2 regions of the Anabaena sp. CCY 9402-a genome follow, and region 2 is predicted to be linked to the other one. Evidence: predicted binding sites of a transcription regulator. Region 2 holds the regulator's gene; the other holds the start of a gene.
The links. The regulator HrcA, encoded in region 2, represses chaperone genes, less so after heat shock. The targets are predictions, from matches to a motif close to TTAGCACTCNNGANTCNNGAGTGCTAA.

Region 1: a site for HrcA is predicted at 5,609-5,635, ahead of groL (chaperonin GroEL). Genes of this name have one in related genera too.

The regions. Positions count from the first base shown of each region.
Region 1 is NZ_CAWUDL010000041.1:2,164-14,415, reverse strand. Features, by position in the region: gene ACM0OR_RS16160 (ABC transporter substrate-binding protein) at 1-26, shown strand, start outside; gene ACM0OR_RS16155 (ABC transporter permease) at 119-1,144, shown strand; gene ACM0OR_RS16150 (DUF3598 family protein) at 1,245-2,066, shown strand; gene ACM0OR_RS16145 (hypothetical protein) at 2,226-2,606, shown strand; gene ACM0OR_RS16140 (heme oxygenase (biliverdin-producing)) at 2,946-3,662, shown strand; gene groL (chaperonin GroEL) at 3,894-5,576, opposite strand; gene ACM0OR_RS16130 (MraY family glycosyltransferase) at 5,741-6,823, shown strand; gene fabG (3-oxoacyl-[acyl-carrier-protein] reductase) at 7,080-7,835, opposite strand; gene trxA (thioredoxin) at 8,072-8,389, shown strand; gene prmA (50S ribosomal protein L11 methyltransferase) at 8,491-9,411, opposite strand; gene serA (phosphoglycerate dehydrogenase) at 9,668-11,248, opposite strand; gene rlmN (23S rRNA (adenine(2503)-C(2))-methyltransferase RlmN) at 11,633-12,252, opposite strand, start outside.
Region 2 is NZ_CAWUDL010000073.1:3,870-16,121, forward strand. Features, by position in the region: gene ACM0OR_RS22235 (hypothetical protein) at 56-622, opposite strand; gene ACM0OR_RS22240 (DUF2834 domain-containing protein) at 962-1,654, opposite strand; gene hrcA (heat-inducible transcriptional repressor HrcA) at 1,667-2,764, opposite strand; gene ACM0OR_RS22250 (rhodanese-like domain-containing protein) at 3,148-3,507, opposite strand; gene ACM0OR_RS22255 (DUF3352 domain-containing protein) at 3,732-5,396, shown strand; gene ACM0OR_RS22260 (hypothetical protein) at 5,584-6,075, shown strand; gene ACM0OR_RS22265 (Uma2 family endonuclease) at 6,105-6,710, opposite strand; gene ACM0OR_RS22270 (DUF86 domain-containing protein) at 6,799-7,152, opposite strand; gene ACM0OR_RS22275 (nucleotidyltransferase family protein) at 7,142-7,432, opposite strand; gene ACM0OR_RS22280 (YebC/PmpR family DNA-binding transcriptional regulator) at 7,483-8,241, opposite strand; gene ACM0OR_RS22285 (ABC transporter substrate-binding protein) at 8,474-9,817, shown strand; gene ACM0OR_RS22290 (polysaccharide deacetylase family protein) at 9,983-10,828, shown strand; gene ACM0OR_RS22295 (TetR/AcrR family transcriptional regulator) at 11,078-11,929, opposite strand; gene ACM0OR_RS22300 (ABC exporter membrane fusion protein) at 12,086-12,252, shown strand, end outside.

The DNA.
Region 1 (12,252 bases), on a different contig from region 2:
TGATTTATAGAACCATCAAGAAATAGTTATTAGGTAATTCATAATTCGTAATTATGAATTACCTATTTTCTAAAATTGATTTCTTAAATTTTGAATTTTGAATTTTGAATTTATAAATATGTCTCGATCAAAAGCTCTACAATATTACATTGTTTCTCGCTTGCTCTTAGCACCATTGCAGCTATTAACTATCATTACCATTGTATTTTTATTACTACGAGCTACACCAGGAGATCCAGCAGATGCGATTCTGGGTGGACGTGCGCCGGAAGCTGCTAAAGAAGAATTAAGAAGACAATTAGGTTTAGATTTACCTTTGTGGCTACAGTATCTTAATTACTTAGGTCATTTGCTCCAGTTTGATTTAGGCACGTCTTTGACAAGCAGGGGACAGCAGGTTTGGAATATTATCGGACAACATTTTCCGGCAACTGTAGAGTTAGCAATATCTAGTATGACGGTGGCTCTGATTGTGGGTATCCTGGTTGGTACACTGTCCGCGTCTCGTCCCGGAACAGGTTTTGATATTGGGGGGCGGTTATTTGGGATTATCACCTATGCCCTACCTATGTTTTGGGCAGGTATGCTGTTACAGTTGATTTTCTCAGTGCAATTGGGCTGGTTTCCTAATTCCAACCGCTTTCCGCCCAATCTTCCAGCACCATCGCCAATTACTGGGTTATATACCATTGATAGCTTACTAGCTGGTAATTTTAGCCAATTTTTCGCGGCTTTACACCATTTAGCTCTTCCCAGTCTCACGTTAGGCATTTTGCTGAGTGGCATTTTTGAGAGAATTGTCCGCGTCAACTTAAAACAAACTCTCCGTGCTGACTATGTAGAAGCTGCTAGGGCTAGAGGTATTTCTGAAAACAAAATTTTAGTCTCCCATGCTTTGAAAAATGCTCTGATTCCCGTAATTACTGTTTTGGGTTTAACCTTTGCTTCCTTGCTGGGGGGAGCAATTTTAACTGAGGTGACATTTTCTTGGCCGGGGTTGGCAAATAGGCTATATCAAGCCATTTCTGATCGCGATTATCCCACAGTGCAGGGTGTACTAGTATTTTTTGGTGCGATCGTTGTGAGTGCAAGCATTTTGATTGATATTCTCAACGCTTATGTTGATCCACGGATTCGTTATTAAGCATAATTAGACATCGCCGAAAAATTAGAGACGTAGCAATGCTACGTCTCTACAAGGTTGTGTTGGAAATTTCCAGAAAATATCGCACTTAGCACCAAATATGAATTCTCAATGGGAATATTTGTTAAAAAACCTCGGTGAATGGCAAGGATCATTCACTCGCTTATCACCCCAAGGGGAACTTTTAGAAGATATCAAAAGTGTAGTTTCCTTAGAAGGTCTCAACAATAACCAAACTATTCATCAGGTTGTTCGTCGTCAAGGACAAGCAGATTTAGTTTTAGACTACAGTTCTTTATCCCAAAGTACGCTATTTTTCCCTAATGGAGCATTTTCCCAAGGTACACTTCAGCTTGCACCCTTTGGTGAGTTTGGTGCAGAACTAGGATTAATCCATGAAAATCGTCGCTTACGTCTAGTTCAGTTATTCGATAAAGATAGTCAACTAGATAGACTAATTCTCATTCGTGAACATTTAGCTGGTAGTGAACCAGTAGAAAATCCACCTTTACAAATAGATGACTTGTTGGGAGAGTGGCAAGGTGAAGCTACGACAATATATCCTGATTGGAGTCCCCTTAAGACTGTCTCGACAAATCTCAAACTACAACTTGACGATAATGGGCGATTAATTCAGAGTTTGAGTTTTGGCGAGCATCCCACAATTACCTCTACAGCCACTATTAAGGGTTCTATCATCCTCTTTGACGAAAATCCACAAAAACAGATCCAAGTTTTGCTATTACCTAATGGTGCTTCTGCAACTTCTCCCCTTAAAATGCAGGTACACCAGGGGTTAATTTTAGAAGTGGGTTGGTTAATTCAAGCGAATTTACGCCAACGCATGGTTAGGTGCTATAACAATCAGGGCGAATGGGTAAGCTTAACTTTAGTTACGGAACAGCGCGTAAAAACTAAATAACCATCCTCAATTATTTGGGGAAAGTCAATAAACCCACTTTTTTAAATAAAGCAGGGTTCTGAATCAAATCAGATGACTCTAGTTTTTATTTTCTGACAATCCGAAAAGTGAAACCCTGATTTTGTATCTAAAGCATACAAGCTTTTAGGAATTACTCATATGAACGCAAAAGCTATTTCAGCTATCTTAGCTACAGCTACAGGAACAGCTTCAATATTAACTGCTATTCTAGGAATGCCTAGCTCTGCTCTAGCTAATACAAGAGTATTTAGCTGTAGTGCTAAAAATGTATATGTTGAAGTTTCTCGCCTCAATAATGGCGGTTTACGTTATGCAGCATACAATATTCCTACTACCCTCAACCGTCCTAATCTTTTACTCAATGGTGGAACAGTTAGACGTAATGGAAATGGAGAAGTAGTTTACAGATTTAGAAATGCCAACTTTCTTTATGCTGCTGTTCAAGATCAAGGTTATGGCAAAGTTTTAGTCTACAAAAATAACCGATTGATTGGCACAAACTATTGCGGTGATGTCTAACATCAGTTAAAACTTAAAAAATATATAATTTTAAAAACCCAGGCTCATGAAGTCTGGGTTTTTGATTTTGATTTATTTTCTTGGCATAAAGACTTTAGTCTCTAAGATGAACTTGCTTATTCATGAATTTAAACTAGAAAAATAACTAGAGCTTGCTGAAATAACTAACCAGTAAAAAATTCAACTTACCACTCACTACTCACTAGAATATTTTCTTGCTTAAAAAATTTTAATATAAATTCTCATCAAATAGTTTTAATCTAACTTTTTAATGGCATTTTTTAGCCGTTTGTAATTCACAACTCCGGCAGTTGACCCTTTAAAGTTGAGAAATTTAATATGAGCAGCAATTTAGCAACCAAACTGCGTGTTGGTACAAAAAAAGCACACACAATGGCAGAAAATGTGGGTTTTGTCAAATGCTTTTTAAAAGGAGTGGTAGAAAAAAGCTCTTACCGGAAGTTAGTGGCTAACTTTTACTACATCTACTCGGCGATGGAAGAGGAGATGGAAAAGCACAGCCAGCATCCAATTGTTTCTAAAATTAACTTTCCCCAACTAAACCGTAAGCATACTTTAGAGCAAGACCTGAATTATTACTATGGTGCTAACTGGCGGGAACAAATCCAGTTATCTTCAGCCGGGGAAGCTTATGTAAAACGTATTCGGGAAATTTCAGCTACCGAACCAGAATTATTAATTGCCCATTCTTACACTCGTTACTTGGGTGACTTGTCTGGCGGACAAATTCTCAAAAACATTGCTGTGACAGCGATGAACCTTGGTGATGGACAAGGCACAGCTTTCTATGAGTTTGCAGATATTAGCGACGAGAAGGCATTTAAAACTAAATATCGTCAAACTTTGGATGAACTACCTCTTGATGATGCAGCAGGAGATCGCATTGTTAATGAAGCAAATGCCGCCTTTGGTATGAACATGAAGATGTTCCAAGAATTGGAAGGTAACTTAATCAAAGCAATTGGTGTGATGTTGTTCAACACCTTGACACGCCGACGCACACGCGGCAACACTGAACTCGCAACTGCTGAGTAAAACCAATTCAAAATTCAAAATTCAAAATTCAAAATTAAGAACGGCTGAATTTTGGAGAGTTGGTAAAGGTAAACTTTTGTAAAGTAAGTTTAAGTAAAATTTAGGGGCAGCTTCCCTAGGTTCATCTGCTTTCAGCAGGCGATCGTGGTGAAGTTGCCCCTAATGTTTTGGGACAGGTGACAGGTGACAGGTGACAGAGTAATAAACACCCTGTCACCTGTTCCCTGTTCCCTAGAACATACCCATGCCGCCCATGCCGCCCATGCCACCCATGCCGCCCATGCCGCCCATACCGCCCATGCCGCCCATGCCGGCATCAGGAGGCATAGCAGCTTTCTTCTCTGGTTTTTCCACAATAATCGCTTCAGTGGTTAAAACCATACCAGCAATAGAAGCAGCATTTTGCAAAGCTGAACGTACTACTTTCGCAGGGTCAATAATACCAGCCGCAATCAAGTCTTCAAATTGCCCAGTCGCAGCGTTGTAACCCATGTTGAATGCGCTGTCTCTGACCTTAGAGACGATTACAGCACCTTCAGCACCAGCATTGTCAGCAATTTGACATAAGGGTGCTTCTAAGGCGCGTTTGATAATATCAGCCCCAATTTTTTCTTCTCCCACAAGGCTGTTCTTAATTTCGTCAACCTTGGTAGACAAGTGAATCAAGGTTGTACCACCACCAGGAACGATACCTTCTTCTACAGCCGCTTTAGTAGCGTTGAGTGCGTCCTCAATACGCAGCTTGCGGTCTCTGAGTTCGGTTTCCGTAGCTGCACCCACTTTAATCACTGCCACGCCGCCAGCTAGCTTGGCGATGCGTTCTTGGAGTTTTTCTTGATCATATTCGGAATCAGTTTCTTCTAACTGCTTGCGAATTTGAGTAATCCGTTTTTGTATTTCTGGCTTGGCAGAACTACCAGCAACAATGGTGGTGTTTTCTTTATCGATGGTGATTTTGCGGGCAGTTCCCAGCATTTCCAAGGTAGCGGTATCTAAGTTGAGACCGATTTCTTCGGAAATCATCTGTCCATCGGTGAGAATAGCAATGTCTTGCAACATGGCTTTGCGGCGTTCACCAAATCCAGGTGCTTTAATTGCAGCTACAGCCAATACACCCCGTGCTTTGTTAACTACCAAAGTTGCTAAAGCATCTCCCTCTATATCTTCAGCAATGATCAGCAAGGGTTGACCCAAGCGGGCAACTTTTTCCAACACAGGGACTAATTCTTGGATGCTGCTGATTTTCTTGTCGGTGATCAGAATACGCACATTTTCGTACTCTACTATCATCCGTTCGTTATTGGTGACGAAGTAGGGGGAAATGTAACCTCTATCAATCTGCATCCCTTCCACTACTTCTAGTTCAGTGATGAGAGATTTAGATTCTTCAACGGTGATTACACCATCTTTGGTGACGATTGCCATTGCTTCGGCGATCATTTTGCCGACTTCTTCGTCGTTACCAGCCGAGACAGTTGCCACTTGAGCGATCGCACTACCTTCTACTGGCTTGGCTACTCTGGCAATTTCTGCTACTAGGGCTTCAGTAGTTTTGTCGATCCCCCGCTTCAAGCTAACTGGGTTGCTACCGGCGGCGACGTTCTTCAACCCCTCTTTAATCAAGGCTTGTACCAAAACTGTAGCAGTTGTTGTCCCGTCTCCAGCTACATCTTTAGTTTTAGATGCTACCTCCTGAATTAGTCTAGCTCCAGTATTTTCTAAAGGATCTTCTAATTCAATTTCCTTCGCGACAGTGATACCATCATTAACGATTTGGGGTATACCAAATTTTTTTTCTAAAAGCACGTTGCGACCTTTTGGCCCCAAAGTGATTTTTACAGCATCGGCCAGGGCATTCACACCGCGTTCTAAAGCCCGACGTGAATCTTCATTAAACGAAATAATTTTTGCCATGTTCCCTTTCTCTAGCGTTTCCATTAGACAATTTAGCACTCACTGGTTCAGAGTGCTAAGTACCCAACCGTCTGAAATCACATCTGAAAATCAAAAAAATTGATTAATATACACTTGATGCTCATGTAGGATACTGGCAGTGATGGTTAAATCGGGAGATGAATCTGAACTTCGAGAACTCCCTTAGGTCTATTGGCATTGCTAACCCTAGCGGCACCGGCTGGTTGGCAGTAGTGTTTACGTTTATATTGGCCTGGTTGGTAACTTGGCGTTTAATTCCCACAGTACGTAAATTTGCTTTGCGGGTGGGTTGGGCTGACCAACCAAATGCGCGAAGACTCAACCGAGAACCATTGCCAAATGCAGGAGGTTTAGCTATTTATGCGGGAGTAATTGCCGCATTGGTATTAGCTATACTTTTACGACCCATTGAACTACAAAATGTATTAGCTCAGGTATTGACTATTTTACTGGGAGGTTCAATTCTAGTCTTGGTCGGCTTTATTGACGATCAGTTCGGATTACCCCCCTCTGTGCGCTTGTGGGCGCAAATTATCACGGCATTGTTACTTTTTGCCAATGGTATTAGCGTTGATGTTCCTCTAGGTACGCCAATTGACTCCATTTTTTCAATGTTGTTGACAGTGCTGTGGATTGTCGGTATTACCAACGCTGTCAACTTGATGGATGGTATGGATGGTTTGGCTGGAGGAATCAGTTTTATTACTGCCATGAGTTTACTAGGAGTTTGCGCCCAATTTCCCAATCGTGCAGCATCCACCTTAGTTTTAGCGGCTTTGGGTGGTGCAGCTTTAGGCTTTTTGCGCCATAACTTCCATCCTTCAAGGATCATCATGGGTGATGCTGGGGCATACTTTTTTGGTTATGTGTTGGCGGCAACAAGTATTTTAGGTAACCTACAACGTAATACCATATATGCTCTTGGCCCCTCAATTTTATTCTTGTTGTTGCCAGTGCTAGATACAACGCAAGTATTTATCCGCCGGTTATTAGCAGGCAAAAATCCCCTCAGTACCCCCGGTAAAGACCACCTACATCACCGTTTACTCGCTTGGGGATTCTCCCAACGTCGAGCTGCATTTACTCTGTGGTTAATCACTTTATTGTGCAACTTGCTAGCAATGAGAATCCAAGGTATGAGCTTGGCTGTAATGATGACCACTAGCAGCAGTATCATCCTCCTGCTTGGCTTTACAGTTTGGCAAAGGCTACGCCAGCAGCCTTGAGAGTGTTGAGTAGGGACTGGGAATTTTAGATTTTGCGGAAAGTTCTGTAGGCGGGTTTCCCGCCGTAGGAAACTTTTCAAGACGGATTTTAGATTTTGGATTGAATAATCTAAAATCCACTCATTGCAAATCTACTCATTGAAGGGCTGGGGACTGGGGACTGGGTAGAATTTATGAGACCCGCTAACAATACTCACTCAGCACGGGCTAAACGCCCCGCTACCGCTAACAGCACTCACCACTCACTCACCACTCTCTAAGCCATCACCATCCCACCGTCAACGTTAAACACCTGTCCTGTAATGTAAGCGGCTGCGGGATCAGCTGCGAGGAAGCGTACCATCCCGGCAATTTCTTCTGGTTGACCGTAGCGACCTAGGGGGATGTATTTAAGAATTTCATCGGCTTTGAGGTCGTTTGTCATGTCGGTAGCAATGAAACCGGGCGCAACGGCGTTAACGGTAATCCCACGAGAAGAGAGTTCTTTCGCAACGGTTTTAGTAAAGCCAATCACACCTGCTTTAGCCGCGCTGTAGTTAGCCTGACCTGGATTACCCATTTGTCCAGCCACGGAGGTAATACTAATAATTCTCCCAGAACGCTGCTTGAGCATGATTTTACTAACGGCACGGGTACATAAAAATACACCAGTCAAATTTAGGTCAATTACTGCTTGCCAATCTTCTGGCTTCATCCGCAAAAGTAAGGTATCGCGGGTAATTCCAGCATTATTGACTAAGATATCAATGCGCTTGAACTTGTCCATGACAGCATTGATGAGGGCATCTACCTGATCTGCTTGGGAAACATCAGCTTGCAGCACGATCGCTTCACCTCCAGCACCAGTAATTTCTGATACCACCTTGTCAGCAGCATCACTGGAACTAGCATAGTTAACGACTACAGTTGCTCCATAGGTGGCTAATTCTAGTGCGATCGCTCGGCCAATTCCTCTTGAAGCCCCCGTAACAACTGCTACTTGCCCTTTTAAATTTTCACTTAAAACAGCCATGAACTATTCCTCAAAATTTTTAATTACCGCGCTAATTATTTTATGGTGATTTGTACCTAGAACTGATCAGGAATTCAAAATTCAAAAAAGCATTTGATAGCCAAAATCTCTTTCCTAGTCACCAGTTCTCGATCTCCAATCTATTTCGCAACAATAAAAACAAAATAATGTTACACCGTTTCTAGAAAGCAGACATTAAGATTGAATTCAATCAATAAAAAATTGGTGTGTGTCACATGACTACTAAAAAACAATTCAACAGCTTTGACGAGATGCTGTCTGATTCTGATGTACCTGTTTTAGTAGATTTTTATGCTGAATGGTGTGGCCCCTGTCAAATGATGGGGCCGATTTTAGAGCAAGTAAATACTCAACTAAAAGACCGTTTGCGTATTGTCAAAATTGACACTGAAAAATACACAGAACTGGCCAGTCAGTATGAAATTTATGCTCTACCAACACTAGTATTGTTTAAGCAAGGTCAACCAGTTGATCGCATTGAGGGTGTATTGCAAACCCCGCAGTTAGTCCAACGTCTGCAAGGTTTACTTTAACTAATGTTAAGTTTAGAGGCGTGAAAATTCACGTCTCTAAATATTATTTTTGATGAATTTCACACCGACTAAAGATTTTTTGATCACGTTACTAAATAAAGTTAAGAACGGCGCACATTTAAACAACACCACTCTTTGCGTTTCCACATAGTAGCGACGACCCAACCATGTTTTTCTAAAGCCTCAGCTACAGAGTTTGATTGTTCTATTAAAATCCCACTGAAAATAGCCCAGGTGCTAGATTTACATATTTCGGTAATTTCTGGTACTAGTTGAATAATCACATCAGCCAAAATATTGCAGACGATACCATCTACTGGCCGTTCAATTAGTTTTTTTAAAATGTCTACGCTACCTTCTGCTGGTACTATGCGTTCCGGGCTAACTTCATTGAGTGCGCGATTGCTAAAAGTTGATTGCACTGCTAAGGGGTCTGTATCCACCGCATAGGCTTTCTCTGCTCCTAATAGCACTGCCCCGATTGACAGGATACCAGAACCACAACCAATATCCGCAACTATTACAGGCTCTCGTTTACCACCTGTTCCCATAAAAGACTGCGGGACTTCACTTAAACGCATCTCTAGAGATTCCAAACACAATTGAGTGGTGGCGTGATTACCTGTCCCAAAAGCTACACCTGGGTCAAGACGAATAACTAACCTGTCTGAGTTTTCTGGTAATGGTAGCCATGCGGGGTTGATGAGAAAGCGATCGCCTATTTCTTGAGGATGCCAGTATTGTTTCCAACTAGTTGCCCAGTCTTCTTCATCAATTAGCTGCCAATTCAAGGTGGGACTAGATAATCCTACACATAGGGCATCTTGGCGCAGCCAAAGCCCCAATGCAGCTAAATCTAGTAACTCTGCTTGAAAGATTGGTAAGTAACCCTTGACTAAGCAGTCAGTCCCCTTACTTTCACTAGCCGAACCCCGACAACCAAAATCCTCCAATCGCCAAAAAACAGAGTCTTCTAACGCTGGTTCACATAAAATCTGTAGTTCCCACCAAGTGTTTGCCATTTTTCAGTGCTGAGTGCTGAGTGCTGTTAGCGGTAGCGCGGCGTTTAGCCGGTGCTGAGTGCTGAGTAATGAGTAATGAGTGCTGAGTGCTGAGTGCTGAGTAATGAGTAATGAGTAATGAGTAATGAGTAATGAGTTATTTTGTTGATTGCTAACTTTTCACTCCTAACTTTTCTTTTCACCGATTACAGGCGAAATTAATCACATCTGTACTCAAAACTCCTTACTCAGCACTCCCTACTCAGCACTCAGCACTTTATAAAGTTACTGTATACGCATCCCGGATACCGGGTACTTTGGTAATCTCAGTTAAAATCCCGTCTGGTAAGGGATCATCAATGCTGAGAGCCATGACTGCATCACCACGGACGATTTTGCGACCTACCTGCATACTGGCAATATTGACATTAAAGCTTCCTAATAGAGAACCTAGTTTGCCAATAATTCCTGGCATATCACGGTGTAAGGTAAACACCATATATTTACTAGGTGGGACGTTAATGGGGAAACCGTCAACATCCGTCAGGTGAATTTCCTTGTCACCTAACAATGCACCAGTTACAGAATGAGTACCTAAAGTACCTGTGGCTTCTAAACGTAATGAGCCGGCGTAATCACGGGCGGAAGCGTCGCGGGTTTCGATGACGCGAATTCCTCGTTCTTTGGCTTCGATGTTGGCGTTGACGTAATTTACCCGTTCTCTGAGGGCTTGATAAAGTAAGCCTTTGAGGGCTGCAATTACTAGAGGCTGACTCTTGTTAGTTGCAAGTTCCCCTTGGAGGCGGACGGTGAGCAACTCTACTCTTCCCCCGGCTAACTGTCCTACCAATTTCCCCAAGGTTTCTGCAAGCTGCATATAGGGTTTGAGTTCTTCCAAGACATCGGGGCCGAGTCCGGGAATGTTAACGGCGGAACGGGCGGGTAGTCCTAGAAGTACGTCGCGGATTTGTTCAGCTACGTCTATGGCTACATTCACTTGAGCTTCTGCTGTGGATGCGCCTAAGTGGGGAGTAAGGATGATCTCTTTGCCAAGCGATCGCAATTCTGATTCACCCAATGGTTCAGACTCGAACACATCCAAAGCTGCACCCGAAATTGTCCCAGCTTTAATGGCTGCGGCTAAGGCAGCTTCATCAATGATCCCACCACGAGCGCAGTTGATAATCCGGGCTGTGGGTTTCATTTTTGCCAGGGTTTCGGCATTAATGAGGTGGGTTGTTTCTGGGGTTTTGGGAATGTGCAGGGTGATGTAGTCTGCTTGCTGGATCAACAAATCTAAATCCACCAACTGACAGCCAATTTGTTCTGCTCGTTCTGTAGAAATGAAAGGATCGTAAGCTAGTAGTTTCATTCCCATAGCTTTGGCAACAGCAGCCACATGAGAGCCAATTTTACCTAAGCCAACGATACCAATAGTTTTCTTATATACTTCTGATCCCACAAAAGTTTTACGATCCCACACGCCGCTTTTTACAGAAGCATTAGCATCAGGGATGTGACGAGATAAAGACAACATCATCGCTAGGGCGTGTTCCGCCGCAGCAATGGTATTGCCTTCGGGGGAATTAACTACAACAATGCCTCTGCGGGTAGCAGCAGGCACATCTACATTATCTACACCAACACCGGCACGACCGATGATTTTCAGCTGAGTACCTGCTTCGATAATTTCTTGAGTTACCCGCGTTCCCGAACGAATCATTAACGCGTCGTATTCACCAATAATTTCTATTAGTTCTGCTGGTTTGAGGCCTGTATTGACATCAACAGTAGCAACTTGCGAGAGAATGTCAATACCAGCCTGGTCAATAGGATCGGAGACGAGAACCTTAGACATGATTAAATCATTAGATATGAGTTAGGAGTTTTGCTGCGCAAGACTTTTTAGTTTAGTCTTTATTCGTGGCAGTTCAGCAAAAAATATTTGTTTTAATATCAACTCATGCTGCACTTACACCTCTTAAGACGAGGATAACAGAGTATGAGGTACAAGAATAGTCTGGTACTTCCTCGTATGTATCTCAAGATGAGTAGCTGCTGACACCATCTTTCAGATCAACCATGACTAGCACTTTTACCCAAATTTTAGCTAACGAATATCTTATCCGTTAAAGTCGCGCCTAACCCACCACAGTCAGGAGGTGCGTTACGGCTCATTGGTACTCGCTCAAACTCTCAAATCTTCGCAGAGCCGTAACACACCCTACTTAATATTGACTAATTACGAATTACTTATTCTCAATTGTCCACAGGCGGCATCAGCTTCTAAACCACGGGAATAGCGGACGCTAACAGCGATGTTTTGCTGTTGGAGAACTGTGACAAAAGCTTGAATCCGATCGCTCTTAGGACGTTTATACTCAACTTCCTGAATGGGATTGTAAGGAATCAAGTTGACATGACATTGAAATCCCCGTAGACGCTTGGCTAGTTGTAAGGCGTGTTCTGGTAAATCATTCACCCCAGCCAGCAAGATGTATTCAAAACTTACCCGTCTGCCAGTAATTTCCACATATTCTCGACATTCAGCCATTAAATCTTCGATGGGATAGGAACGCGCACTGGGAATAAGTTGTTCGCGCAGTGCTTGGTTGGGGGCGTGGAGACTCACAGCTAGGGTAACTTGCAGATGGTGTTCGGCTAACTCACGGATGCGATCGCGGATTCCTACAGTAGATAAAGTTAGCGATCGCTGTCCAATCCCCACATCTTGATTTAAAGATTTAATTGCGCCTAAAACATTCTCAGTGTTTAACAACGGTTCACCCATGCCCATAAAGACAACATGACTCACCCGTTGCTGAAAATCTTCTTGCACTGTTAATACTTGATCAACAATTT
Region 2 (12,252 bases):
AAAATTAGGGTGCTTGCTGCACCCTGTCGTTATTTAAAAATACGAATAGAATAATTTATCTATTTTGAGAACGAGCCTGTTGTAAAGCTTGTTGAATTACTTCATCATTGCCTAAAATTAAATTGCGTTCGATGCGAAGTTTAGCATCTATAGGCGATCTATCACCCCAAAATTTCGCCAGTGTAGCCGCATCATTATAGTTATATGTTGAATCTCTATAGAATTTGTAGGGACTGGAATCACCGGAACGGGCTGGTTTGACGTATCGGAGTGCTTCCACCCTAGCATCTACAAGAAACTGTTCTAGAATAGAAACATTTTCTGGACCCCAGAGAATTTTTCTACCCATTCTAGCTTTTGCATCTGCTACATTCTCTCCCCAGAAATCTGCTAAAACACGGGCATCCCAATAGTCGTATTTGCTATTAAAAAAAGCTTGTAGTTCGTCATCTTTAACGTTTTTGGCTGCTGATTTTGTAGAGTGGTTCAGCAGTTGAGAATGAGATTGAGTTGATATAGAATTTATAGTTATCTCTTGAGCAACAACTGTATGAATAGCAGTGCTAAAAGAGCCTACTAATACACTTAATAATAATAAGAAAATCCGTAGATTATATTTCATTGTCATTACCTAGCAACATAAGTATTAATAACTATCGAATAGTAAAGATTCCATATACACAATAGCTGTAAGTAGTTTTGTAATTCTGGAATCTTACCTTTTGATGTTATTAATTTCTACCCTTTGCAGGTGAACTGTTCCTGAAAATTACAGAAATTGTAAGTTGTTTCGATATATCTTGGGAATAAATCAAACTATGTTAATTAATGTAGAGAAATAAAACAAGCTCGTAGTAAGGGCTTTAGCCCTTTCTCATGAGTGTAGTATCTCTGTAAGACAAGTTACTTGCTTGCGTCTGTTAGGGAAAGTAGACAGGACTAAAGTCCTTACTACAAACCTTTAATTCATCCTATTTAATGGCAGTTCAATTTGAGATTTTTCATGTGGGAGTATTACTGTTTCTTGGAGAGGGGGACGTACACATAAATAAATTAACGCACCAAATAGGGGAATCACCGCAAATAACCAGAATAACTGCTGATTTTGCCAACCACGACGCGCCATATCATCTCTTAGCAGTGCTGGAAATAATAGAGAAAGTAAGCAACAATCTAGACTCATGACATGAATGAAGCGGCTAGTTTGCCACTGTTGGATGAAGTTACTCCAATCGCCTGATCGTAAGCCATAGGTGACTAGAATCGCTGCTGCTAAGGCGAGAAATACACCAGTCACACGGGAATCTAGCAGCTTAATCAAGGCGTTCTTTTTGCCTGTAAATTGGGGATTGGGTTCTCGTAAAGCTAAATAAGGTAACACTGCAAATGCACCAACAGCAAAAGACGCAGTTGCAAACGGCCAAGCGGGTATTTTTTGCCCTCTACCGTCAGTAAATAACAACGCACTGTAAATCATCGGCCAAATGCCCATGAGGTTAAATAACACTATGACTAGGGAATTTATACCTTGCCACTGACCAGTAGACAAGTTTTTGATTAACTCAAAAGTATCGGGACGGTCTGGAGGCGCAAAGACAAAAGCATAAACGATGAGTCCTAGCCACAGCACCCCAAAAGCAATTTTTCTGACCATGATTTGTTGTGATTAACTGAAGGCTTCTGAGAGATAATCAGCAGCAGCCGTGACAACTGCGATCGCACTTTCGTAATCTAGGCGTGTTGGGCCTAAAACTCCTACGCTCCCTAATGGGACTGCACCCCGGCGATAGGTAGAAGAGATTAAGGTACAAGTGCGAATTGGTTCTAGAGGGTTTTCTGCGCCAATCCGCACCGTTACCTTTGATTTGGTGCTTTCTTCTCCCTCTGGTTCTTCAAAGATTAATCGCCACAGTTGTTCTTGTTCTTCTTCCAGCAGGTGGAGAATTGTTTGCACTTGCTGGAGTTCGGAAAATTCCGGCTGACGCAAAACTTCCGCCACACCCCGCACCATAATTTGAGTAGCAGTTGGTGCAAGAGTCCGCCGCGCTAATTCAGCGACGGAATCTTTTAAGAACTCTCCATAAAGTTGAAATTCCCGATCTAACTTACTCCAGTCTAAATTGCTGATTTCTAGTAGACTCTGCCCTCGCAAGTGGCTATTCAAGAAGTTAGAAACAATCTGCAACTCCCGATCAATTACTTCTGAGTCGGGTTTTGTTTCTGTTCTGGTTGGTGGTAAATCCATCAGCTTGGAATGGGTTTCATAACCATCTGTTACCAAAATCAGCATGATTCGTCCTGCTTCTATCTGCATTAATTGCAGATGTCGCACAACTACTGTGTGGGTTTGGGGCATGGTAATCAAGCTAATACACCCACTCAAGCTAGCTAAAATCTGTGCTGCTCCTTGTAAAAGTATTTCCATACTCCAGTCTTCCCACTGGAGACGCTGTTGTAAAGCTTGTTCTACATCTTTGGTTAAAGTATCCGTTCGCATCGTGTCCCGCAGAGAGGGTGTAATTAGCTGGTCAACATAGATGCGATAACCGGAGTCGGACGGTACTCTCCCCGCCGAGGTATGTGGTTGGTAAAGTAACCCCGATTTTTCTAGGACACCCATCACATTCCGAATGGTGGCTGAACTAACGCCCAGGTCATACTCATCGACCAAAGCTTTTGAACCCACAGGCTCTGCTGTAGCTATGTAATGACGTACCGTTGCCCAAAGTATATGCTGTTGTCGATTTGTCAACTGGACTTGCATAAGAGTATGTTTGACTGAGAGCAAATTTTATTCAAGCTTTAAAAAAGTTTTTGAATTTGAATACTAAAAATTTAAGATTGACTAATTAAATTAGCGAAATAAATATTTAATTCTATTTTAGTAGATAACGTGAAAGTATTCAGTTGCTATTGGTCTAGCACATTTTTATGTCGAAAACTTTTAATTCCAACTATTATTTATCTTTTTCAGTATTATTCTATAGATTCATCAAGTAAATTGTATTTTTAGATACGTATTTTTCCGGGTATGGGGCGATTTAATTCAAAATTCTTGCATCTTGCCCTCGAACGAAGTGAAGGGTCAAAATTAAAAAGCATTGAGGGACTACCTGCCTTGTCCCCAGTGCTTCCCTGCTCCCCTGCTCAATATTGGGGAATAGAACTGTCAACTAGGATTGAATAAGCATCAATCCCACCTGAGATATTTTTCACATTAGTAAAACCCTGAACAACTAACCACTGACACATTTGGGCGGAACGGATGCCATGATGACATAGCACTAAGGTTTCAGCATCAGGATTCAATATGGTGGGAATTTGATCTGACCACTGGGTAAATTCACTCAGTGGTAAGTTAACAAAACCGTCAATTTTTGCGAGTGCTAATTCTTGTGGTTCACGTACATCTACTAACTGAATACTTGCATCATTATTAGCAAGACGTTGTGCGAGTTCTTCTACACTAACTTGAGTAATGGGTTGACCCGAAATATTCCCTGTCATGTCGTTTTTGTAAACAATCCTATATTATTCATGTTGACAGAAAATGTGATGACTGGGGAGTAGGGAGTGATGAGTGCTGAGTGATGAGTAATGAGTCATGAGTAATGAGTGCTGAGTGATGAGTCATGAGTAATGAGTAATGAGTGCTGAGTAGCGAGATAAGGGGGGGAGTGACTCCATTACCCAATACTCCATGCCCAATTATGTAAACCTTTGTGCTAGATATGTCTACTGTAAATACACAACGTTCATTCTCTGGTTTTATCGTAGCTGGTGCGATCGCACTGGTGATTGTGGCGATCGCAGCTGGTTACTGGTTTTTTACCAAAAGTCCAGTGAGCCTGATTGCTTCTACTTCTCAATCTGGTGCGGCGATCTTCGTGTCTAAACTTGCACCTGTTACGGTGTCATTACTGGTAAATCCCGACCGATTGCAGGCTTTGGAAAGTGCGGGAGAAATATCTAAACTCAAAACCAGTTTATTGGCTCAGAGTGGTCTAGATTATCGGCAAGATATTCAACCCTGGCTAGGAAATGAAATTACACTGGCTGTCACCACCCTAGATATTGACCGCGATCCTGAAAATGGCAAGCAACCAGGGTATCTGATGGCTCTAGCTACGGAGAAGCCAGCAAAAAGTAGCGAGTTTATACAGTTGTTATTCTCCAAGCGGGTGTTAGCGGGAGCAAACCTCACAACGGAGGAATATAACGGTGCAAAGCTCATTTATGACGATGCACAACCAAAGCTAGAACCCTTAGCTAGTGCGGTGGTAGATCAGTTTGTTTTGTTTGCCAATGATGCTAGAGTGCTGCGGGATGCAATTAATAATGTCCAAGCACCTGATTTGAGTTTGACTAGTTCTCCCCAATACCAAAAAGCTATCGAACAACTGCCAAAAGGTGCTGTGGCGGTGACTTTCTTCAATCTTCCCACCTTGGCGCAATGGCAAGGGTTAGAACTACCAGAACCAATTTACGATAGTCAAATTACATCTCTGACATTAAACTCCAAAGGACTGTTAGCAGAAACTAGTTTTATCACTACGTCGGAAGTTAAACCTCCATCCTCTCCATTGTCTCAGCCTGTGGGTGCGTTGCAATACATTCCCTCATCGGCAGGCTTGGTAATTTCTGGCTCTCATTTAGATAATTTGGGTGACAGCAATTTAGCCAAACTCTGGACGCAAGCTAAAACAGCCATCTCTGGTTCAGGAACAGATGTGATTTCTCGGTTAGAGCAACCATTACTAGCCATCCAAAAAACCTGGGGTATTAATTTGACACAGGATGTATTTAGCTGGGTACAAGGGGAATATGCGCTAGGACTCATACCCCGTGCTGGCAAAACTGCTCCTGGCTGGATTTTTGTGGCGGAGAAACAAGACAGTTTTCCAGAAGGGATTGCGCGGTTAGATGCGATCGCCTCCTCTCAAGGACTCAACACTAATTCTCTGAGTTTGGATCAGCAAAAAGTTGTTGCTTGGACAGAATTAATTGCTGCTACTAAAAAATCTGATGCTCAAGATAGACCCGCATTCACCGTGGAAGCTAACGTTAAAGGCTTACATACAACCTTGGAAAATTATGAAATCTTTACCTCTGACTTAGAAACCATGAATGAAGTTTTTACGAATAAAGATAATTCTTTCATGAAAAACCGTAATTTCCAAAATAGTGTTGCGGCGATTCCTGAACCAAACCAAGGTTACGTGTATCTTGACTGGAATAAAAGTCACGATTTCTTAGAGCGGCAGTTACCTATTCTTAAGCTCTTGGAAGTCCTTGGTAAACCATTTTTTGACCAAATGCGATCGCTCACCTTCAGCAGTTATGGTAGTGACGCAGGAACGCTCAAAGGTGCAGCTTTTCTAGAACTTCATTCCTAGTAAGTTTATACTTAGATGAAGAAGATAAACAATTAATTCTGGAGCATGATTTAATTTTACAATTCTGTCAAAAATAACAATTGTGGCACATAGAAATGTGTCACATTTTTATGCTATTTAACCGAAATTTTTTAATTAGAATATGTATATATCTTTATTCTTATAAAAGCATATTTGGCAGGTTAATATGAAAAATTATCGCCCTTGGCTGAATTTTCGTGGCGGGTGGCTTATGGCTTTGTCTGCTGCTCTGATTGCTTCCCCTGCCATTGCAGAAATGCCAAATTTCGGTAAATTCAACTTATTACCAGGGTTTGAAGCTGCAAAGGCAAAATTTACTGGTTTTACTGGCGGTTCTTTCTCTTTGTCAACGATCAGTAACCGCGATCGCGATAGAAATATCTGTATTGGTTTTGCTGATCCTAAACCAGATCACATCATGGTTCTAGAAAAAGATTTTTCCCGTTTGAAAGTCCTGGTCAACAGTAGAGGTAACGATACTACTTTATTAATTAAGGGGCCAGACGATAAGACTATTCGTTGTGGTGATGATACTGGTAAGAGTAAGGATGCTAGTATCGACGATGAGCAATGGAAAACTGGAGTTTATAAGATTTGGGTTGGTGCATTCAAACCTGGAGTTAAGTACGATTACACTTTGACTGTGCAGGAAAAATAGGTGTTTAGGGAGTTGTGTAACGATTGTGTTTAACGAGGTAGGATTTCATCAAGTCGCAGTTGCAGATTTGGCAAGATACTAGAAGCGATCGCTTCACCCAGACGATACTGCTGCTGACTGTAATCATCACCACTCAACTGGCAAACTGTGAAAGTAGGCTGTTTGGGTCTACCAATGAAAGCAACTCCACCGAGTCCTCGATAGTCGGCAATCCAGTATTCAGGGATGCCTAAAAGGGCATATTCTTCGAGTTTACGGGCATAATCAGTTTCCCAGTTGCTGCTAACAACCTCAACCACTAGTTTAACCGAGCGACCGAGGGTAATGATAGGTTCTTGTTCCCAAAGGGGTTCGCTGGGGAGAACCGTTTCATCCAGGACAATAATATCTGGTCTACGGGCAGTCATACCATCAGCAAAGGGGCGAATCAGGCAAGTCCTAGGAATAAACCAAGGGAGTTGTGCGTTGGTAATGGCAATACCAATTTTGGTCGCTAGTTTACCGCTAACGGTTTCGTGGGGGCCTGTGGGTTCCATATCAACTAGTTCTCCGTCAGACAATTCGTAGCGGGGATTGTCGCGGTATTGAGCAAGAAAATCCTCGAAAGTGAGAAGCTTTGATGGTGCATGAGTCATCAGACTTTCTCCTAATTACATGGAAAAGTGGATTTTATAATTTCACTTTGACAGTGCAAGAAAAATAGGCGATTAGGGACTTGTTTAACTATTCTCCCAATCCTTCGTTCTCCAACACTTCTAATAGGTGTGGCACTAACGAAGGTAGATCCTCTTGAATCGTTGCCCAAACCCTACTCAAGTTCACTTGGAAATACTCGTGCGTGACAACATTTCGCATACCTGCCATTAAACGCCAAGGAATGAGAGGATACCGTAACTGGATTTCATGAGGTACACTCCTAATAGCTTCTCCAATCACTACGAAATCGTAGAGAACAGCTTTGACAAGCGTTTGATTTTTTTCAAATTCTTCAAAGCTTACATTACTTGTACATTGTTCAATTTCAGTAATAGATTCCACAATATCTTGAATGCGAAGTCGCCAATCTCTAGAAGGCACGAATGACATCCTTGAGTACAGGTTCTCGTAAATGTTCTCTCAAAGCATCCTGAGTTCCCAAATCTACAGAACACCCTAGAATATCTTCTAAATAATACTGCACTTGAAAAAGTTGAAACAATCCACCCGGTCGATGAAACTCCACTAAAAAGTCTACATCACTATCTGGACGAGCTTCATCCCGTGCCACTGAACCGAACAAATTAAGGGATTTTACTCCTAATTCATGTAACTTTTCTTGGTGTGCAGTTAGAATTGCCAGGACTTCATCCCGTTTCATGGTTTTTACCTCAACCAATTCCATAGTAAAAGTTTCAGCAATAGCGATTTCTAAGCCATACTTACAGCTAATAATTGCTCTGACATATCAAAGTTAGAGGTGACATTTTGGACATCATCAAGACTTTCTAGAGTATCAATTAACTTGAGGAGCGATCGCGCTTGGTCTGGTTCTGTCACTTCTATATTATTGCTGGGAATCCAACGCAATTCTACCTCAGTGACTGTCAAGCCTTGGTCTTTGAGGCTTTGGTTAAGGATTTCTAAATTGGCTATGGCGGTAAATACTTCGGCTGTGTCTTCTTCTGTCATTTCGTAAGATTCAGCACCACCTTCTAGAGATGCTTCTAACAACTGGTCTTCATCCACAACACCTGGGACTATACATACACCCTTTTGGTCAAACATCCAGCTTACACAGCCAGTTTCACCCAAGTTACCACCATTTTTACTAAAAGCTACCCGTAAATCAGCCGCCGTGCGATTGCGGTTATCGGTGAGGGCTTCGATTAAAATTGCTACACCACCGGGGCCATAACCTTCGTAGCGAATCTCTTCTAAGCTATGATTATCGCCGCTAAATGTACCTGCACCTTTAGCGATCGCTCTTTCAATATTGTCATTAGGAATACCTGCAATCTTAGCTTTATCAATAGCTGTACGTAGTTGAAAATTCCCTGCTGGGTCTGGGACACCGTTTCTCGCAGCCACGATAATTGCTCTGGATAACTGTGTAAAAGTTTTCCCTTTTTTAGCATCAACTACTGCCTTTTGGCGTTTAATATTTGCCCATTTACTATGACCTGCCATAAGCTGAAATTATTTCTGCACTCTCCAATAGACTAGGATATACATAGCTTCTGTCAAGATGCAAAAGCAAATATTGGGGATGAGGGATTTGTTAAGAAGATTAACCTTAAGGGTCTTGGCTTTGTCCCCATGTAGGGGTAGTCTTTTTGTAGAAAATTACAAAATTTAGGACTAATATCCAATTTCTACAAATAGAACCCGTTGAATATTACGAATTACGAATAAATCTCCTATGCGGTTTTTTTCCACCAGTCGCAAATCCAAAATAAGAAGAAGAAAGTTGCAATATTATTTTCGTCGTTTACTGCTGTTACTGCTAGTCGGGATACTAGCTGTAAGCGGATGTCAGGCTATGCGGTCTGGAGTGGAAGCCGGAAAAGTTACTCATATCACTTTTTGGCATGGGGTAAATCCGCCGGCTAACCGGGATGTATTGCAAAGGCTGGTAGATAAATTTAACCAAACTCACCCTAATATTCAGGTAGAGTCGCTGTATGTGGGACAGCAAGATCAGCAAATGCCAAAGATTTTGGCGGCTGTCGTCGGTAATGCACCACCTGATTTATTGTGGTTTAATCCCACTATCACAGGTCAATTAGTAGAACTAGGTGCATTGATTTCTGTGGATGAGATGCTGTCCAAATCACCAATCAAAGACGAAATTGACCCAACTCTATATTCATCAATGGAATACCAAGGCAAACTTTGGTCAGTTCCATTTGCTACGAATAATGTGGGCATTTTTTACCGACCGAGTTTATTTCAAGCCGCAGGTATCAAAGCAATACCCCGCACTTGGGAGGAGTTTCGCCAAGTTGCCAAGCAATTAACTCGTGATGTTGACGGTGATGGACAAGTAGACCAGTATGGAATGTTTCTGCCTTTGGGGAAGGGAGAATTTACAGTGTTTACTTGGCTACCATTTATGTGGAGTGGTGGCGGCGAATTGGTAAGTGGGGATGGACACAGTGCAGCAGGTGTGATGTTACCAGAAAATCAAAGCGCGATCGCAGCGTTGCAATTTTGGCGTAATCTAGTCGAAGATGGTTCGACAATGCTATCTGGCCCGGAACGGGGTTATGAGACAGATCCCCTACTGTCAGGAAAAGTCGCAATGCAAATCAATGGCCCTTGGAATTTAGGACAATTGCAGACAACTGACGTTGATTTTGGTGTGTTTCCGCTACCTGTGAATCAAAATCCAGCTACTAGTATTGGCGGCGAAAATCTCTTCTTTTTTAAGACAACACCAGAACGCCAAAAAGCTGCATTTAAGTTTGCTGAATATACGATGAGTGAAGATTTTCAAACAGAGATCGCATTGGCAGCAGGTTATTTACCTATTAATTTAAAGTCCCGTGAAAGTGCAGAATATCAAGAATTTGTGCAGAGATTGCCACAAGTTAAGGTATTTTTAGAACAGGCAAAATATGGGCGCAGTCGTCCTATTTTTCCTGGTTATAATCGCATCTCAGATAGCATAGGTAGAGCAGTTGAAGCTGTTGTACTGGGTCAAAGTTACCCTAAAGAAGCATTGCAAGCTAGTCAGCAACGTTTGGATTTAATTTTCAAGTGATTGTTAACTAAGTTTCAGAACCCCGACTTTTTTAAGAATTCGGGGTTCTTTTTTTACGAATGTTTTAAGATTGCTATATTCTGGATTGGGTACAAAAAAACTACCAAAATGACCGATAAACACGAACAAGCATCATTAAAAACTTCCAAACCCCAGAATTTTCCGTTGAGCTTAGGTCTAGTTTCTGTCATCTCATTAGCAGTGCTTAACTTAAATCACACTGAGCCGACAGTGCCTATTTTGGGATTTCATGGCCTTGTAGACATGAAAAATACTACCCTAGCTCTCAACACTAATGAAATGCAGTATTCTAAACAAGAGCTAGAGAAACTGTTAGACTATTTAGTTGTTAATGATTATTGGTTTTTATCAACTCAAGATTTATATGATTTTTTCTTAACTAAATCCCAAGAAATCCCAGCTAAAAATCGCCAACAAAAGCCCATCATGATTTCTTTTGATGATGGTTATAAATCAGTACATACAAAATTATTGCCTATCTTATCGAAGCTAGAAAAAAAATATAGTAAAAAAATAAAAGTTGTCTTATTTATCAATCCCGGCAATTTAGCTAAACCTGGAATTAATAGTAAAACTCACTTGGGATGTCAAGAGTTAAGAGCAGGGTTACAAAAGGGTTTTTATGATATTCAATCTCATGGGTTAAAGCATAAAGATTTAACTAAACTATCACGTCGAGAGTTACTTAGGGAACTTGTACAAGCTAGGACAATATTAAGGCAATGTACACAAAATTTAGACCCAGAACAAAAGGTAGCATCTCACTTTGCCTATCCCTATGGAGCTACTAATAAACAGGTAGCATTATATGTTTCTAGATATTATCTTACGGGATATTTATATAACAATGAAGTGTTAAATCACACTTGCATCAACAATTATTATCAAATTCCTCGTCTGATGGTTAATCGGCAAAAATCGCCTCAAGAACTTATACAAATGGCTGAAAAACAATATCCAATTAACAAGCAAAAGAGTGCTGAGTGCTGAGTGGGGAGTAGTAGGTCATCAAGTTTGAATTGAGGGATAAGCTTTTTTTGTAGTAAGGACTTTAGTCTTTAGAAAAATCAGGACTAAAGTCCTCTCTACGTTCCCTGCGGGACGCTACGCGAATACTACGAACCGTCAAAACTAACGTGTAAAATTTTCCATGTATATACATTTAATAAGGCATAGAAGGTATAGAAGGTATTTACTTTAAGTTTTACATTTTTCCATGTATATACATACATTCGGCAACTATAACCCTGAAATGTCTGGCTCATAATTCTCTACAAAGCCTTGACGAGCAAAAATTTCAATGGCTTCAGTACGAGTCAAGTTATGTTTAGCTGCTAGTTCTGCTAACTTTTCCCAAGCTGCATCTGTCAATCTAATAGACCTTAATTGCTTAGGCTCATTGCCATAGTCCATCTCAAACTTACCCGAAGCATTGCGTTTGCGTCTAGGTGATTTCTGCTTAGTCCCAGAATACTGATTAGTAGACGTACTATTTGAGAGATTTATCGTCATCAATTTGACTAGGTTGTCAATGAGGCGATCGCGCTCCATTGGTAGAATATCTTGACCATGCAGCATACTGTTAATAATCGTGAAATGTATCAATGTCCCCAGAAAAATACGTGCTGCTACTTGCGGGTCAGGTAATTGCAGTTCTGGATGATCAGTAAAATACTGACTTACCAAATCCAAGCCAGGCTTATCTATATTGCTGACAAAGACCCTTGCTAGAGAGGGAAACCGGCCAGACTCCCCAATAATCAATCTCACCAAGTTTAACAACTCTTGTTCTTGATGGACTTGAGCCAAAATATGGTTTGCTAGGCGGCGTAGAACTAGCTGTGGTTCTCCTTGTAAAAATTCTGGGTCTTGGACTGCAAGATATTTTTCCTTTGCAAGTCGTTCAATTAAAGCGGTAAACAATCCCTCTTTATCTTGAAAGTAACTGTAAACAGTGGTTTTAGAAACACCTGCGGCGGCTGTCACCCTATCCATTGATGTAGCAGCATAACCGTGTATCAAAAACTCTTGCATCGCACCAGCAAGGATAGCGTCTACTTTATCTTCTGTTTGTATCTTCTTTTTTCGCATCTTTTGGACATCGGGAGTGGAGAGTGAGGAACAAATACTGGCATCTAGTCTTTTATTTTCCCAGAAGACCCTTGACATTATTGTAATGGACAGTTTAGTTTAGTTTTAGGTAACTAAACTAAATAGTTTATTTAGCATACGAAAGAAAGAGGGCTTATGGTGCGCGACATAGCAGCTAAAAGTTCCGCATTTTTCAAACCTAGCTCTCGCCCATTCATCATACTGGCAGCAGCTACAGGTTTTGCGATCGCCGGACTTAATGGTTATAGATTTTGGCAGAGTCAAGCACAATCTTCTAGTGCTAGCGAAATTACCCAAGTCAG